4 regions of the Paenibacillus sp. GCM10027629 genome follow, and region 3 is predicted to be linked to each of the others. Evidence: predicted binding sites of a transcription regulator. Region 3 holds the regulator's gene; each other region holds the start of a gene.
What was found. The regulator Rex, encoded in region 3, represses fermentation and respiration genes when NADH is low (regulators of the CRP and FNR family bind a similar motif). The targets are predictions, from matches to a motif close to TTGTGAAATATTTCACAA.

Region 1 (4,220 bases), on a different contig from region 3:
CGTACAGTCGACCTCGAAGCGGATTATAAAGGATTTGAACTACCCGATGCATTCGTCGTCGGATATGGTCTCGATTATGCTGAGAAATACCGTAACCTCCCCTACATTGGGATCTTGAAACCAGAGGTCTACTCGAACTAACAGCTGCAATCGATGCTTACCTCGTTCTATTGTGGTGGTAAGACATGCTATGGTAAAATAATTAAAGTGTCTTGAGAGGAGGTTGGGGATGAACCGGTTCATCCGTAATTCGGGTTTTTATTTGATTCTATTTTTGGTCGTGGTGGGTCTTGTTCAATTTATAGGCAATCGCAACGAATCTGCTGTAGAAATACAATATAGCCAACTTCGCGAAGCGTTAGAGGCTAAGAACGTAGCGGATATCTCGGTCCAATATCAAGGCAGAGCCAACTTGGTGACAGGTAAGTTTATTAAAGTACCTGATGGCGCCAAGACGGATAGTTTCTACTCTGTCATGCCTGACGACCCTACTGCTTATAAAGAAGTGATGGACGCAAGTAAGTCCAATGGATTTTCACTTAAAGTTAAACCGATGGAAGGCGAGAGCATTTGGCTCACGTTCCTGACTTCGATTATTCCGTTCGTTATTATGTTCGTCCTATTCTTCTTCTTGTTCAATCAAGCGCAGGGCGGCGGCGGTAAGGTTATGAACTTCGGCAAGAGCCGTGCTCGCCTATATAATGAAGAGAAGAAGAAAGTTACGTTCGAAGATGTGGCTGGTGCTGACGAAGAGAAACAAGAGCTTGTTGAGGTTGTTGAGTTCTTGAAGGACCCTCGCAAATTCGCAGCTGTCGGTGCTCGTATCCCGAAAGGGGTCCTGCTTAACGGTCCTCCGGGAACAGGTAAAACATTGCTTGCTCGCGCCGTTGCTGGTGAAGCAGGCGTACCGTTCTTCAGCATCTCCGGTTCGGACTTCGTTGAGATGTTCGTCGGGGTTGGTGCATCCCGTGTTCGTGACTTGTTCGAGAACGCGAAGAAGAATGCACCATGTATTATCTTCATCGATGAGATTGATGCTGTAGGTCGTCAACGTGGTGCCGGACTCGGCGGCGGACATGACGAGCGCGAACAGACGCTCAACCAATTGCTCGTTGAAATGGACGGCTTTGGTGCGAATGAAGGTATTATTATCGTCGCTGCGACGAACCGTCCAGATATTCTTGATCCGGCTCTTCTTCGCCCAGGACGTTTTGACCGTCAGATTACAGTTGACCGTCCAGATGTCAAAGGCCGCGAAGCGGTATTGAAAGTACATGCGAAGAATAAGCCGCTTGCCAAAGACGTGAAGATGGATGTTATCGCGAAGCGTACAACCGGATTTACCGGTGCAGATCTCGAGAACTTATTGAATGAAGCGGCGTTGCTCGCAGCCCGTAAGAATCGTAAAGATATCTCGATGCAAGAAGTGGATGAAGCGATTGATCGCGTTATCGTAGGTACAGAGAAGCGCAGCCGCGTGATCAGTGACCGCGAGAAACGTATCGTGGCTTACCACGAAGCAGGTCATACGATCATCGGTTACTTCTTGGAGCATGCCGACACCGTACACAAAGTAACGATTGTTCCTCGTGGACGCGCTGGCGGATACGTCATTATGCTTCCGAAAGAAGATCGCCTGCTTGTTACGAAGCAAGAGCTTCTTGACAAGATTACAGGATTGCTTGGTGGACGCGTGGCGGAGGAGATCTTCATTGGTGAGATCGGTACTGGCGCATACAGTGACTTCAAGCAAGCGACAAGTATTGCTCGCAGCATGATTATGGAATACGGGATGAGTGATCGTCTCGGACCAATGCAGTTCGGTAATTCGCAGGGCCAAGTATTCTTGGGTCGTGACTTCGGTCATGAGCAGAATTACAGTGATTCGATCGCTTATGAGATCGATCAAGAAATGCAGACGATTATTCGTAGTTGTTATGAGAAAGCGCAGGAGCTTCTTAAGAAGCACTCGCGTGAGGTTCATATCATTGCGAAGACATTGCTTGAGAAAGAGACGTTGGAGCTTGAACAAATTAAGCAATTGATCGATACAGGTTCGTTAGATGGTATGACAGTTGAAGCAGATGGGAATTCAGCATCTACTGAGACTAGCCAAACGGTTGAATCCACGGATGCTGCAAATGCAGTGAAAGTGAATATTCAATCGCAATCCGAATCCGATCAATCGAATAAATTTGCTTCAGACAAGGTCGATGAAGAAGTGAAAGAAGAATCACCAAGCACGGATGTGCATAACGATAACGAAGACACGGATAAAAAAGAGTAATGTATCAAAAAACCGGACAATAGCCTTTATTGTTCCGGTTTTTTTGATTTTTTCGGGGACCTCCGCAAAGGATCTGAATCACTTCGAAACCAAAGCACCACGTTGTAGGGTGATTTTACGGTTTTGACAGATTGACATGCAACGCAAGGGTGTGTAAATTAAATGGTAACTGATTCGAGGGTCATAACGCGTTAAGCGTGGATGTACGAAATACTAAAGGGGTGGGTCTAGTGGAAGCTTTGGCATTGCAGCATAAGGCAGAGCAGAATCGCGAGTTGCGAGAACGGCTAATGCAATTAAAGAAGGAACGTAATGCAATCATTCTTGCGCACTATTATCAACGGGACGAAATCCAAGAGGTTGCGGATTTCCGAGGAGATTCATTCCTGCTCGCACAGAAAGCAGCAGAGACGGATGCTGAAGTCATTGTGTTCTGTGGTGTTCATTTTATGGGTGAGAGCGCGAAGATTCTAGCTCCGAATAAGACGGTTATTATCCCAGATGAGCGTGCAGGTTGCCCGATGGCGGATATGGTCAATGTCGATGGACTGCGCAAGCTCAAAGCCGAGCACCCGAATGCGACCGTGGTCACGTATATCAATTCATCTGCGGAAATTAAAGCCGAGACAGATATTTGCTGTACTTCTGCGAATGCAGTAAAGGTGATTCAATCGGTTGATTCTGAAGAGATTATTTGGGTTCCAGACAAAAATTTGGGCCACTATGTTCAACAATTCACAGACAAGAAGATGATTATCTGGGAAGGATATTGCAATACGCATGACATGCTTACGCTGAAAGATGTCGTAGAGATGAAGGCGAAATATCCAAACGCGCAGTTCGTTGTGCATCCGGAATGCCGTCCCGAAGTTGTCGAGATGGGCGATTTTATCGGTAGTACGACAGCCATTCTAGAATATTGCCGCAAATCCGACTGCCAGGAGTTTATTGTAGGAACGGAAGACGGTACTGGATATCAGCTTCGCCTGGATAGCCCGAACAAGCAGTTCCATTTTGCTTCGAAGTTCCTCGTATGTCCGAATATGAAAGTGAACAATTTGAAGAAGCTCGTGAAATGCTTGGAGACGATGCAGCCACAAATCTACGTTCCTCCTCACATTGCAGACAAAGCCCGGTCATCGTTGGAGCGCATGTTAGAAGTGAAGTAGCACTTATTAGACTTATGATATCGAACACGCCAAGAGCCCTTGTAAATCAAGGGTTCTTTCTCTTTTAATATGGGAAATATCCCACGTTGGCATGTACCTTGAAAAAACAAACATGACTCCCTAAATAACTGCATTGTAAGCGGTTGCTTAATCTTGGATAATGAGGGCATAAACCTGAAGGGGGATTAGGATATGACAAAAAGATCACGAATGCTCGGATCGGTTATGGCTGGGGTACTCGCGTTAAGCCTAGCGGCATGTGGTTCCGGCAGCAGCAATACCAGCGATACAACAACAAAACCAGCAGATAATTCATCAACAACAACGACAACAGATAACGGTAATAGTAACAGCAATGAGAAAATCACGATTACCTTCCAAAATATTTATCCGGATACAACGGATCCTAAAAACAAAATGCTTCATAAAATCGTGGATCAATATCAAAAAGATCATCCGAACATTACGATCGAGCTGGATTCGCTCAATACGGACCAGCAGAAGTTGAAGCTCAAAACACAAGCAGCGTCCAAAGAAGTTCCGGATATTACAATCGTGAACCCTGCTGCGCAAATGCAGCCGTTCATTGATGCTGACCTGTTCGCTCCGCTCAATGACATGATCGGGCAGAACGGATTGAAGGATACGTTCCAGAAGGGCATCTTGGATTACTATACGTTCAACGGTAATGTATACGCGCTGCCGGATGGCAATAACATCGCCGTCGTCTACTATAACAAGTCGCTGTTCGAAAAAGCTGGCGT
Region 2 (4,220 bases), on a different contig from region 3:
CTCTTTTTTGTCATTGGCATGCGCAAGGAACCTGCTGCTTCTGCATCTCATCTAAATTTTCCTTCCTGGCTAGATTATGCGTCCATTCATGAAGCGGCAGATCGTGGCGCGCTTAACCTGAAGCAAGACGTAAGGCTGGTTAATGAAATCACAACGGTCGAATCGAATTGGTTCTTGGAGCTTGTGAAAGAAGGCCATTTCACTGAAGGTCAACAAGTGTTGTGTGTCGTTCCCGAGAGTGGTAGATTCTCAGACCTCTATTATGATGTAGGACCTGCATGATATGATCATAAGAAAAAGGGGCTCCTCCGTCATTTTTTTGACTGTGGAGCCCCTCTTGCATGAATCTAACCGTGATTCTCCATCGCTCGCATCGACTCAGCAATCTTCGCCATGATGGAGCATTCGATTCGCTTGCGGAAGATATCGCAGCTGAAGTCATAGATGCCGTTGATGGAGCCCGTTGCGTGCAGGGCATTGGCCGGACAGCCGCCGCTGCAGTACAGCTTGGCCCAGCAATCTTTGCATTCTGGCTTCGAATAACAATTGCTTTCTTTAAATTGGCATTGCAGCTCAGGTCTTGTGATGCCATCCCAAATGTTCCCCATGCTATACGCATCATCTCCTACGAATTGGTGACAAGGGAACAGTTCGCCCCATGGCGTGACCGCGAGATATTCTGTGCCTGATCCGCAGCCGGTGATTCGCTTCTGGATGCAAGGACCTTCTGAGAGGTCCAGCATGTAATGATAGAAGATAAACCCTTTGCCTTGTTCATCCCGCTTGACCATTTCCTTAGCGAGTATTTCGTACTGATTGTAAATCTCCGGGAGATCCTCCTCGGTAAGTGCATAAGGCTCCCGCGGATCACAGATGACCGGCTCCATCGAGATTTTGTCGAACCCAAGGTCTGCGATATGAAATATGTCATTCGTGAAATCGACATTGTTACGCGTATAGGTTCCCCGTACATAGTATTCTTGGTCTCCACGCTGTCGAATGAATTCTTGGAACTTCGGTACGATATGATCATAGCTACCTTTTCCAGTCACGGTTGTGCGAAGTCGGTCATGAACCTCTTTTCTGCCATCCAAACTTAATACGACATTGTACATTTCCTGATTTAAGAACTCGGTGATCTCATCGTTCAACAGCATGCCATTCGTCGTGAAGGTGAAGCGGAATTTTTTCTTATATTCTTTTTCTTTGCTTCTTGCATAAGTTACAATCTGTTTGACCACGTTCCATGCCATCAGCGGCTCCCCGCCGAAGAAGTCAATGTCAAGATTTCGATGGTGACCCGAATGTTCCAGCAGGTAATCGATGGCTCTTTGTCCAACCTCATAGCTCATGAGTGCGCGATCACCGTTGTATTTCCCTTGGCTGGCGAAGCAATAGTCGCAGGATAGATTGCAGGTATGCGCGACATTCAGGCAGAGCGCCTTCACATAGGTCTGTCGATTTTTCAGATCGATCGAGAGATTTTCATACGGATCCTTGGTGAACAGCTGCCCCTGGCTTCTCAGCTCCTCCACCTCCGCGATGGTTCCTCGAATACTCTCTTCGGAAATGGCCGGATCATATTCGTATTTCTCCGGTATAAAGGACAGGATCTCGTCCGGGGACGCTTGCTCATACAGCGCGATGATGTCATACGCCAATTCGTCGACAACATGCACCGACCCGCTATAAGTATCGAGGACGATGTTATATCCGTTCAGTTGATATTGATGAATCATACTGCTAATCAAGCTCCTTTGCCTACATGTTGACACGGGTTAAAAAATAGCCGCCCATCTACAGCGCAGTGGGCGGTGAACTCCAAATCCTATTTGTTCATTGCGTTTTCACAACGCTGGTTTGCTACTCCACAGGAAGTTTTGCAAGCAGACTGGCAAGATGTCTGGCATGCGCCGCATCCGCCGTGTTTTGCGGTATCCATCAGTGTTCGTGTGCTTAGTGTTACGATTCTTTTCATCATGAATAACTCCTCTGCCATTTCAATTCGTTCAAACCAATAAAGATAACAATGTGAATGATTTCACTTTTTTACCTTTAACAAAGGTAACAACGACCACAGATGGACGTCAATCAAATAGATCACACCTAAATCACCGTCAGACGGCTACCGCCTTCCGACCGAAGCAGAGTGGCAACATGCATGTAAAGCCGGAACGACGGCCTATCAATATGGAGGGGCACCAAACCCCTCTACACCTAACTTATTAAGCCGTCGATGTCATCGGATGTTTAACGTGTACCGGATAATGATGTTCCCCATTCGTTCTTACGAATAGACCTCCCGGATAGCTAGCCTTATTCAGTACGAGATCAGGATCATCAGGCGTGTAATGAAATGTTATTTTTTTCGTATCACGCCCTGCGATCTTCGTAAGTATATCTTGCGTATGAATCTCCTGCGTGTGGACCATATCGAAAACATCCATATGATGATTCTCTTTCTTATACACCACAATGACATTCTCTTCTTCCAGGTAGTACATATCCTCTCGGAAAACGTTCAAGCCATAAAACATGAAAATCCCTTGCGTGTGGTCCGTTCCTAAGCGCTTCGAAACCGGTAATCTCTCCGATACGAATTGATAGATCAGATGCAGATCCTCCGCTCGACTCACATTTAGTTTTCGGATCCCGGTAGGCTCAATCTCCCTCGGGGTAAAGTCCATCGTAAACAGATATTCTTCTACGGCTTGAAACCCAAACTTCGGGTAGAAACCCAGAACCGAATCATTCGCAAAAAGATACATGACATCATATTGTTTCTCGTAATCTTCTAGCACTTTGTTCATTAAGCTTGTGGACAACCCTTGCCCTCGGAAATCCGGATGTGTCATAACGGTTCCGATTTGTATCGCGCTTTTCTTGTCACCATCTATCACTAAATCAAGTAGGTTCACCGAGACATTTGCAACCACTTGGTCCCCTTGCGCAAATGAATACGGAATGTATCGTTCATTCCAAAAACCCTTCTGGTACCATTCTTCAAAGCTTATCTCAAACGTACGATGAGCAAGCTCCGAAAGACTCTTCCTAAGCACATCGTTATTTTTATAATCCTTCACAAATCGAGGTTCTTGCACGGATATCCCTCCCTCCACTTTCGTCAACATCATAGTATCACACCGATGTGATATACATAGGCAGAGTTTATTTATATTTGTTTTGGACACTTGGAAGGTCGTATCAGGTAGAATATCGAAATCAATAAGTAAAGGGAGGCGAAAGGATTGGACCTACCACACGATTACCCGGAGAATCACGGACTTTCTTCACAAGCTCTAACCCATTTTTACGCTGCAATCGAAAAACAAAGTTTAGACGTAAATACATTTATTTTGATACAAGACGGCTGCGTCACCTCGAAATTCGCGCGCTCCCCTTATCGGCTAGATTGTCCGCAGCTGTTATTTTCACTGAGTAAGAGTATCACTTCCCTTGCTGTGGGGATCGCTTGGGATCACAGTCTATTAAGTTTGGAAGATAAGGTCATATCTTTCTTTCAGAATCGGCTTCCTGATCCTGTTTCGCCGAATTTATCGAAAATGACGATTCACCATCTATTGTCTATGAACGCGGGACACCATGAGGATATTTATGCTGTTGTTGCGCAAGAAGAAGACTGGGTGAGCACTTTTTTATCCTTAGAGATCGAACATGAGCCTGGAACGCATTACCGTTACAGCACGCATTCTACGTATATGTTGGCCGCCATTTTGGAGACAGTCACGGGGCAAAATGTAATAGATTTTCTTATGCCGACACTGTTTGATCCATTAGGAATACCACGACCCACATGGGAAACCTGTCCGAAAGGGATGACCGCTGGCGGAATGGGGTTAAGTCTATCGACGGAGAGCATCGCGAAGATTGGCCTCATGCTCTTAGATCAAGGCGTTTACGCAGGGAAGAGAATACTCTCTGAGCAGTACATTCGACTTGCGACGTCCGAACAAAGCGATAACCGCTTAGGCGCAAAGCGTATCGATTCCGCACAAGGCTACGGCTACCAGATCCATCTGTGTCGGCGTGGGTGTTATCGGGGGGATGGTGGCTTTGGACAGCTTTGTTTTGTTGCGCCTGAAGAAAAGATCGTCATAGCAGCAACATCAAGCTTCGAGAGTATGAATCAATTACAGACCCTACTCGATTTAATTTATGAGCATATTTTCGATCGCTTAGACAAGAGCGATTCGCTTGCT
Region 3 (4,220 bases):
TCGTAAGCAATAAGGTGATTAGAGAGCCCATCATAACGATGACACCTAAATTCATTAACCAAAAATGCCACTTCGCCAGAGCACTGTTATCCGCCCTAGGGAATAATATATAGATCACGCCAGATACCGCCATAGATAGCCAACCGATTAGATTTACGTGCGCATGAACACCTGCAAGCACATAATCTTTGGCCATTGACATATACATCCCCAAACCCATTGACAAGATAAAGTACAGCACGCCAATCTTCAGAAATCGAACACCCATGGATCGAACCAACCCCTTCCGATCAATATGACCTTACTCGGTCGGGATTAGTATATCGACGAGATCCTTATTTTAGAATACATTTTTTCCAAAGGTTTTCTTACCGATTAGGCAAGGTATACGTTGTCAAATACCCTGCATCCGAGAAACGGTAAAAATCATAGTAGTAGTGTACTTTTTCGTTCGGTTTGGACGCTTTATAGAACACCTGCCATACATACTGCTGTTCCCAAATGCCAGGTACGATTGTAATGATATCTGCGCCAGGCGATCGACTTAATACTTTCTCTTGTATCGCTTCCTTCGTCGAACCTTGCTTCAGTTGCTCCGTATGTACGGAAGTTCCCTCTTGATTGACCCACACCACTAAATTCTGATCCTGCTCATCCAGTCCATTGACGATATAATATACATCTTCCCATACAGACTTCTGTATCCCTGTTACCTTCTTCAAGGATGATTGCTCTAAGGCAGCTTTCGTTGCCCGATCTTCTGCAATCCATTCACCGCTCTGTACATTCCGATAATATAAATGCAGTCCGAGCAAAATCAGTATAATGACAGATATGATAATAACGATCCATCTTCTCTGCATCTGTAACTCCCTTAACGCGCTAACAATCCGTCGAAGCAAGCTTGTGCTTCACGCATAATTTTCTCTTCGTCGAGGGTTAGACATTCACGGTTCTTGACGACCTGCTTGCCATCTACCCATACATGCCATACATCTTGTGCTGCACCCGAGTAAATCACATGGGAGATCAGATCTGTATGCGGCTTATAGTGCGGCTGATCAATGTTAACAGCGATGAAATCGGCTTTCATCCCTGCACGAAGCAATCCCGTCACATTCTCCAGCCCAATCGATTTCGCGCCGTATTCCGTGCCTAAACGCAAGGCTTCCAAGGCAGGCACAGCTGTCGGATCACCCGATACCCCTTTATGAATTAATGCAGCAAGACGCATTTCTTCAAGCATATCGAGGTTGTTGTTGCTCGCTGCGCCATCCGTACCAAGCGATACCGTTACGCCTGCTTTTAACAGATCCGGTACTCTCGCAACACCGCTCGCAAGCTTCAAATTGCTGCCAGGGTTGTGCGATACACTTACGTTGTAACGTGCAAGCGTCTCAATCTCATCATCCGTCAAATGTACCGCGTGCGCAACAAGCGTCGGACGTGTGAATACACCTAACTTCTCGAGATGCGCCACAGGGCGAAGCCCATATTCTTTCACATTCTGCTGTACTTCGGCTGCCGTCTCCGACATGTGCGTATGCATTGGCAGGTCTAGATCATGCGCAGCTTGTACGAACTTCTCAATAAACGCAGGAGGACAGGTATAAGGCGCATGCGGGGACATCATCGTCGTAATTCTTCCATCCGCCTTGCCATGCCAATCCTTCGCAAATTGAACCGCCTCCGCAAGCTTCGCCAGCTGGACATCCTCAGGACATAGACCAATTGCTCCACGCATCAGCACCGCGCGAATACCTGATTCGTCTGTCACTTTTGCCACTTGATCCATGTGATCGTACATATCGAGGAAGGTTGTCGTTCCACCTTTTAACATTTCCAGGACAGATAATGATGTACCCCAATAGACATCCTTCGAGGTGAATTTGCCTTCCATCGGCCACATTTTCTCTTGGAGCCATACTTGCAATGCAAGATCATCACCATGACCGCGCAACAGGGACATTGCTGCGTGACCATGCGTATTCATTAAACCAGGCAAGAACAATAGCCCTTTGCCATCCATAACCTCTACATCTTCAGGAATCACCAAATCCGCTGGAAGCTGCTCGCCTACATACCGAATTTGATCCCCTTCTATCACCATAACCCCGTGAATTACAGGTTTATCTGCGTTCATAACGGCGAAATAGCCGTTCTTAATGATCCATAGATTCTTCTTCATCTTCGTCCATATCCTTCCCATTGTGCAAGTAGTACGCCAAGCTCAATAAATCCGTTGTAAAATCAGCTGTGTGCACACGCACATGCTGAGGCACTTTTAAGATGACCGGTGCAAAATTCAGAATTGCTTCTACACCCGCATTCACAAAAGCATTTGCCACATTTTGTGCTTCCATCGCAGGAACGGTAATAATACCGATACGAACATTATGCTCACGAACAGTCTCTTCTAAATCCTCCATCGGCTGAACAACAATATTATTAATCTTGCTGCCGATCTTCGGCTGATGTGCATCAAAGACAGCTACAATTTTCATATTATCCTTAAGATATGTATTGTAGTTACTTAATGCTTGGCCAAGATTACCTGCCCCGACAAGAGCGACATTAATCTGCTGATTTAGCTTCAAAATTTGGCGGATTTTCTGAATTAAATAAGCAACATCATAGCCAATCCCTTTACGCCCGAACTCGCCAAAATACGCTAAATCTTTACGGATTTGAGCTGGATTTAAATCCAGCTTCAATCCGAGATCCTGCGAGGAGACCGTAAGGACTTCACGCTGCTGCAATTCACTCAAATAGCGCAAATAAATGGGAAGACGGCGTACAACTGCTTCAGATATTTTCATTGTTTTCATGGATGACTCCCCTCTCTTCCTCGTCCGACAGCCATTCTTGCATTCGAGGCACGATTTGATCTAGCCGCATATGCTCCATCTTCGGACCTGGTAAAGAATATAAGAAATACTTGCCATAATAAGATTCAATAACACGTGTGTCATAAATAATGACGATCCCACGGTCTTGCGCGGTACGTACCAATCGTCCAAACCCTTGCTTGAAGCGAATAACCGCCTGTGGAACCGACAATTTCATGAATGGATTCTTCTTCTCCTTCTGCAGCAGCTCCGACTTCGCTTCAATGAGCGGATGATTCGGCGGCTGGAACGGAAGCCTCACAATCGCCAGACAGGTTAGCGCATCACCAGGAATATCGACACCTTCCCAGAAGCTGCTCGTACCAAGGAGAACGGACGCCGATTGGTCCTGGAACCTGCGAGTTAACTTACTCCGATTCCCGCTGTCAATGCCTTGTCCGATAACCTGAATTTGATGCGGGCTTAGTAGCTCCTTGAGTGGATCGTACACCTGCTTCATCATCCGGTACGATGTGAACAGGACGAGCATTCTGCCATGCGTAGCCACGGCTGCGTCAGCCAGAGACTTCACTAAGGTCTGCACGAAATGTGCATCCGGATTCGATCCTTTGAGCATCGGGAAATCGCGTGGGATCACCACTAGCGCCTGTTTACGATACTGGAAGGGCGATGGGAGCACCATGCTCTGAAGCCGTCCCTGATCCTGGGCTTCCTGCAATCCTAACTGCTCAATCATATATTGGAAAGATTTATCAACCGATAAGGTTGCTGATGTGAGCACGATACTTTTCTTCGCATCGAAGAAATATTCCTTCAGCTGAGCGCTGACATCCGCTGGAACAGCGAATAATTGCAAGGATTTACTACGGAAATGACTGCTCGCTTCCATCCAGAATACGACATTCGGCTCCTTCATTTTCATAAAGTATCGGATGTCATCACGCGCACGCGCCAAATCCTTCACTGTTCCGGATAAATCCGTCACGGCCGCTTGAATCCCATATTCCTCCTGTATATCCCGCAGATCTTGCAGCAATCGCTCAGATTTACGAACGATTTCGTTCAAGAGGGCATTCAGCTGATCTTCGAGTACCGAAGCAGCATCCCAATCATTTGGCATTTTTTCTGTCTGCAGTCGATATACATATTGGCCCTGTTCTTGATTCGCATCACTTGTCCGCTGCGGCATCATACTGAACAAAATTTCCGTTAACTTATCCCACATCTCTTTGGCATCAACAAGCTGCGAATAGGAATCTTCAATAATTTCACATGCCATTTGCGCCTTCTCATCAGGAATAACATGGAGACGATTACGCAGCGTCGGCAATTGTCCATTCTTACTATCCTTAAGCAAGCGCAGCAAGGTAT
Region 4 (4,220 bases), on a different contig from region 3:
CTACAAAACAATTTGAAGAAATTGCCCAAAGCTTTTTGAGTAGCTTTGAAAAAGTGTACCGTACAAAAGGTGCTGACGTACAAAAGGAAATGGACGATTTCAACAAGAAAGCTGAATCGATTATTAATAAGTAATAAGAATATAGACCAATGAAGCTAACCGGCTACAATAGCCGGTTAGCTCTCTCATTATTTGTTTACAGGAACCTGAGTAAAGGAAGTGACTAGGGTATGAAAGGTTTCACCTCGAGGAAGGCACCATATTTTTTCATTGCGCCAGCGATCATATTGCTCCTTGTGTTTTCATTATTGCCAATCTTCGTGGCTCTGTTCATTAGTTTTACGAATATGGACTTGGCTGGATTAGCAGACTATTCAAATTTGAGCTTTATTGGCTTTAAAAACTACATCAATGTGCTTTCGGACCCCGTTTTTTTAAAAGCCATTTTTAATACATTGTTTTACGTTATTATTGGGGTTCCTCTCGTTATTGTAACTTCACTTGGTGTGGCTTTATTGATTAACTTAGGTACTTCTAAAATCTTCAAAGTGTTTCGTGTTGTCTATTATTTGCCTTCTGTTACGAACGTTGTAGCGGTAGCGGTAGTCTGGACTTATTTGTACAACCCTGCATTTGGTCTGTTCAATTACATTCTAGAATCTATGAATTTATCTGCAATTCCGTGGTTGACCGATCCTACAGTAGCCAAATTATCATTGATTCTTATGGCACTCTGGAGAGCGGTAGGTTTAAATATGATCATTTTCATTGCTGCATTGCAAGGTATTCCGAAGTCTTATTATGAAGCTGCGCAATTGGATGGTGCCAATACGTGGCAACAAGTTACGAAAATTACGATTCCGATGCTGCGCTTTGCGATTTTCTTCGTATCGATTACGACGATGATCGGATGGCTTCAGTTCTTCGAAGAACCGTTCATTATGACCAAGGGTGGACCACTAGATGGCACGATGTCAGCTGCATTGTTTATTTATAAAAATGGTTTCCAATTGAGTAACTTTGGATATGCTGCGGCTGGATCATTTATTTTATTCATCGCTGTCATCGCGGTAACGTTGGTTCAATATAGAGTGCAAGCGAAAGAATCAGATTATTAAAAGAGTGGAGGTGAACCGATGAAAGGTGCAAATAAAGATAAATTATTTCAATGGGTGGCCGGGATTGTATTAACAATTGGAGGTATTATGTTTGTGCTTCCTTTTATTTGGATGATCTTATCATCCTTTAAGATGGAAAGTGAAGTTATTCTGATTCCACCAACATTGTGGCCGAAAGATTTTACTTTGGATAACTACACCAATTTATTTCAAAATATGAACTTTGCCGTGTATTTGAAAAATACAATGATCATCGTTCTTTTCTCATTCTTTGGAATGTTCTTAAATGCGATGGCTGGTTTTGGTTTTGCCAAGTACGATTTTAAGGGGAAAGAAAGTACATTCCTTATGGTATTGGCAACAATGATGATTCCAAGCCAAGTAACGATGATCCCGGTTTATTTGATCTTAAACAAAATGAATTTGACCGACACGATGCTGGGGATTGTATTACCTAGTCTCGTGGGGGCGTTCGGAATTTTCTTGTTCCGTCAGTTTATGACGACCATTCCAGATGAAATATTGGAAGCGACACGACTCGATGGAGCTAGTGAGTTCAGAATTTTCATGCAGATTATTATTCCGTGTTCGAAGCCAATTCTTGCTGTACAGGCCATTCTTGCCTTTATCGGTGGTTGGAACAGCTTCCTATGGCCGTTAATCATGGCAAATAATGAAAGATTATATACCTTGTCCGTCGGTCTCTCATTACTGAAAAGTCAGTATGGCGGGAATTTTGCCCTGCAGATGGCGGGCGCAACCTTCATGGTTATGCCAGTTATTATCATCTTTATTATTTTCCAGAAAAATATTATTGAGAATTACACGACTTCCAGTTCGAAATAATGTGAGAACTGAAGCGTGTTTATGAAACCTTCCTTTACAGATAGATGTAACAAAAAGAGCTGTTCCGACGTAGCGACTGATACGTGTGGAACAGCTTTTTGGTATTTTTCTGAGGCGTTTTTCCATTAATTTCACAAAATTTCCTTAAAAAATGTGCGTAGAATCACACTGTATTGTGTGAAAATAGTTATAATTTAAGTATGTTAATTTTTTCACAAAGTGGTGATGGAGGCGTGTTCAATGAAAAAAAAGTTGGTCATGATCGGCAATGGGATGGCGGGCGCACGTTGTATTGAAGAGATTCTAAAAAGAGATGCTGACATGTTCGACATCACCATGATTGGAGATGAGCCGTATCCGAACTATAACCGGATTATGCTGTCGAATGTCTTACAAGGCAAAACAACATTTAGCAAGATTAATATAAATGATTGGAATTGGTACACGGAGAACCACATTCAGCTGATCTCCAATGAGCGAGTAACCGAAATTCAGCGAGAGCAGCAGCAAGTCGTTACGAATCAAGGGAAGGTCATTCCTTACGACGAGTTGATTATTGCGACAGGGTCGAGCGCGTTCATTCTGCCTGTACCAGGGCATGAGCTGGAAGGTGTCGTCGGTTTCCGTACGATTGAAGATACAGAGCGGATGATGGATGCTGCGAAACAATACAAAAAAGCCGTCGTTATTGGTGGTGGCTTACTCGGACTAGAAGCGGCACGCGGTCTAATTGATCGTGGGATGGACGTACATGTCGTTCATTTGCTGCCGAATTTGATGGAGATGCAGCTCGATCGTGAAGCAGCGAAGCTGCTCCAGAAGGACCTCGAGAAGCAAGGTATGAAGTTCCTGATGGAGAAGAAGACGACGGAAATCTATGGCGATCAGCGGGTTGAAGGACTTAGATTCGATGACGGCACAAGTGTCGAATGTGATCTTGTCGTGATGGCGGTAGGGATCAGACCGAATGCTGCGATTGGGCGGGAAGCTGGGCTTGCTGTAGGTCGCGCGATTCAAGTGAATGATTACATGCAAACCTCAGACCCACAGATTTATGCGGTTGGCGAATGTGCTGAGCATCGTGGGATCGCTTATGGGCTCGTCGCACCACTGTATGAACAAGGGATTGTACTCGCGGATGTTCTAACAGGCAAAGAGACGGCTGGATACCAAGGTAGCGTTCTCTCAACACAGCTGAAGGTGGCCGGGTGTGATCTGTTCTCAGGTGGCGAAATCCATGAGAGCGATGATACGAAGGCGATTGTGGTGCAGGACCAATTGAAGGGTGTCTATAAAAAAGTGCTCGTCCGTGACAATAAAGTAGTCGGTGTCGTGCTCTATGGCGATGCATCGGACGGTACGCGGTTGTTCAGCATGCTGAAGAAAGAAGCCGATATTCAAGAGTATACGAGTGCATCGGTTCTTCACAAAGCCGGGGAAGAGTCGGGGATCGACGTAGCATCGATGAGTGCCAATGAGACGGTATGCGGATGTAACGGGGTTACCAAAGGCACAATTGTAGGAGCTATTCTGGAGCATGGATTAAGTACCTTCAACGAAGTGAAAGCCGTGACCAAAGCAGGCGGATCTTGTGGTAAATGCCGCGGGGTCGTGGAAGCGATTCTTGCTCATACCTTGGGCGACAAATTCGACGCATCGGCGGAAGTCACCGGCATGTGCAGTTGTACGACATTATCTCGCGATGAGGTGGTTGAAGCGATTCGTGAGAAAGGGATGCATACGCCAAAAGAAGTCCGTATCGTGCTCGGCTTCAAGCATGAAGAGGGCTGTTCGAAATGTCGTCCAGCGTTGAACTACTATTTGCGCATGCTGCGTCCGGATGAATATGAAGATGACAAAGCCTCCCGATTCGTCAACGAACGGATGGACGGCAATATCCAGAATGATGGTACGTTCTCGGTGGTTCCGCGGATGTACGGAGGGACGACGACACCGGAAGACTTGATTCGTATTGGTGAAGTGGCGAAGAAGTACAATGTGCCGCTCGTGAAAATCACGGGTGCGGCCCGTGTAGGACTCTTTGGAATCAAGAAAGAGGATGTGCCGAAGGTATGGGCTGAGCTCGAAATGCGTTCTGGTTACGCCTACTCCAAGTCGCTGCGCAATGTGAAAACTTGTGTTGGTTCGCAATTCTGCCGATTCGGTACGCAAGATTCACTCGGACTCGGCATTCGCTTGGAGCAAGAGATCGAGATGGTCGATACACCGCACAAGATGAAAATGGGTGTTACGGGT

Region 1: nadA (quinolinate synthase NadA) is a predicted target of Rex. The motif match lies at 2,359-2,376, and genes of this name have one in related genera.
Region 2: scfA (six-cysteine ranthipeptide SCIFF) is a predicted target of Rex. The motif match lies at 2,030-2,047, and genes of this name have one in related genera.
Region 4: nirB (nitrite reductase large subunit NirB) is a predicted target of Rex. The motif match lies at 2,165-2,182, and genes of this name have one in related genera.

Annotation. Positions count from the first base shown of each region.
Region 1 is NZ_JBHTGZ010000021.1:41,978-46,197, forward strand. Features, by position in the region: gene hpt (hypoxanthine phosphoribosyltransferase) at 1-141, shown strand, start outside; gene ftsH (ATP-dependent zinc metalloprotease FtsH) at 230-2,287, shown strand; gene nadA (quinolinate synthase NadA) at 2,518-3,456, shown strand; gene ACFQZR_RS27955 (extracellular solute-binding protein) at 3,649-4,220, shown strand, end outside.
Region 2 is NZ_JBHTGZ010000012.1:732,449-736,668, forward strand. Features, by position in the region: gene ACFQZR_RS24005 (hypothetical protein) at 19-282, shown strand; gene scfB (thioether cross-link-forming SCIFF peptide maturase) at 348-1,739, opposite strand; gene scfA (six-cysteine ranthipeptide SCIFF) at 1,829-1,978, opposite strand; partial or broken gene ACFQZR_RS24020 (SUMF1/EgtB/PvdO family nonheme iron enzyme) at 2,118-2,297, shown strand; gene ACFQZR_RS24025 (GNAT family N-acetyltransferase) at 2,226-3,101, opposite strand; gene ACFQZR_RS24030 (serine hydrolase domain-containing protein) at 3,249-4,220, shown strand, end outside.
Region 3 is NZ_JBHTGZ010000009.1:1,765,242-1,769,461, forward strand. Features, by position in the region: gene ACFQZR_RS17630 (cytochrome-c oxidase) at 1-268, opposite strand, end outside; gene ACFQZR_RS17635 (cell wall elongation regulator TseB-like domain-containing protein) at 369-863, opposite strand; gene ACFQZR_RS17640 (amidohydrolase) at 875-2,188, opposite strand; gene ACFQZR_RS17645 (redox-sensing transcriptional repressor Rex) at 2,163-2,828, opposite strand; gene dinG (ATP-dependent DNA helicase DinG) at 2,806-4,220, opposite strand, start outside.
Region 4 is NZ_JBHTGZ010000010.1:188,400-192,619, forward strand. Features, by position in the region: gene ACFQZR_RS20215 (sugar ABC transporter substrate-binding protein) at 1-134, shown strand, start outside; gene ACFQZR_RS20220 (carbohydrate ABC transporter permease) at 231-1,118, shown strand; gene ACFQZR_RS20225 (carbohydrate ABC transporter permease) at 1,137-1,964, shown strand; gene nirB (nitrite reductase large subunit NirB) at 2,205-4,220, shown strand, end outside.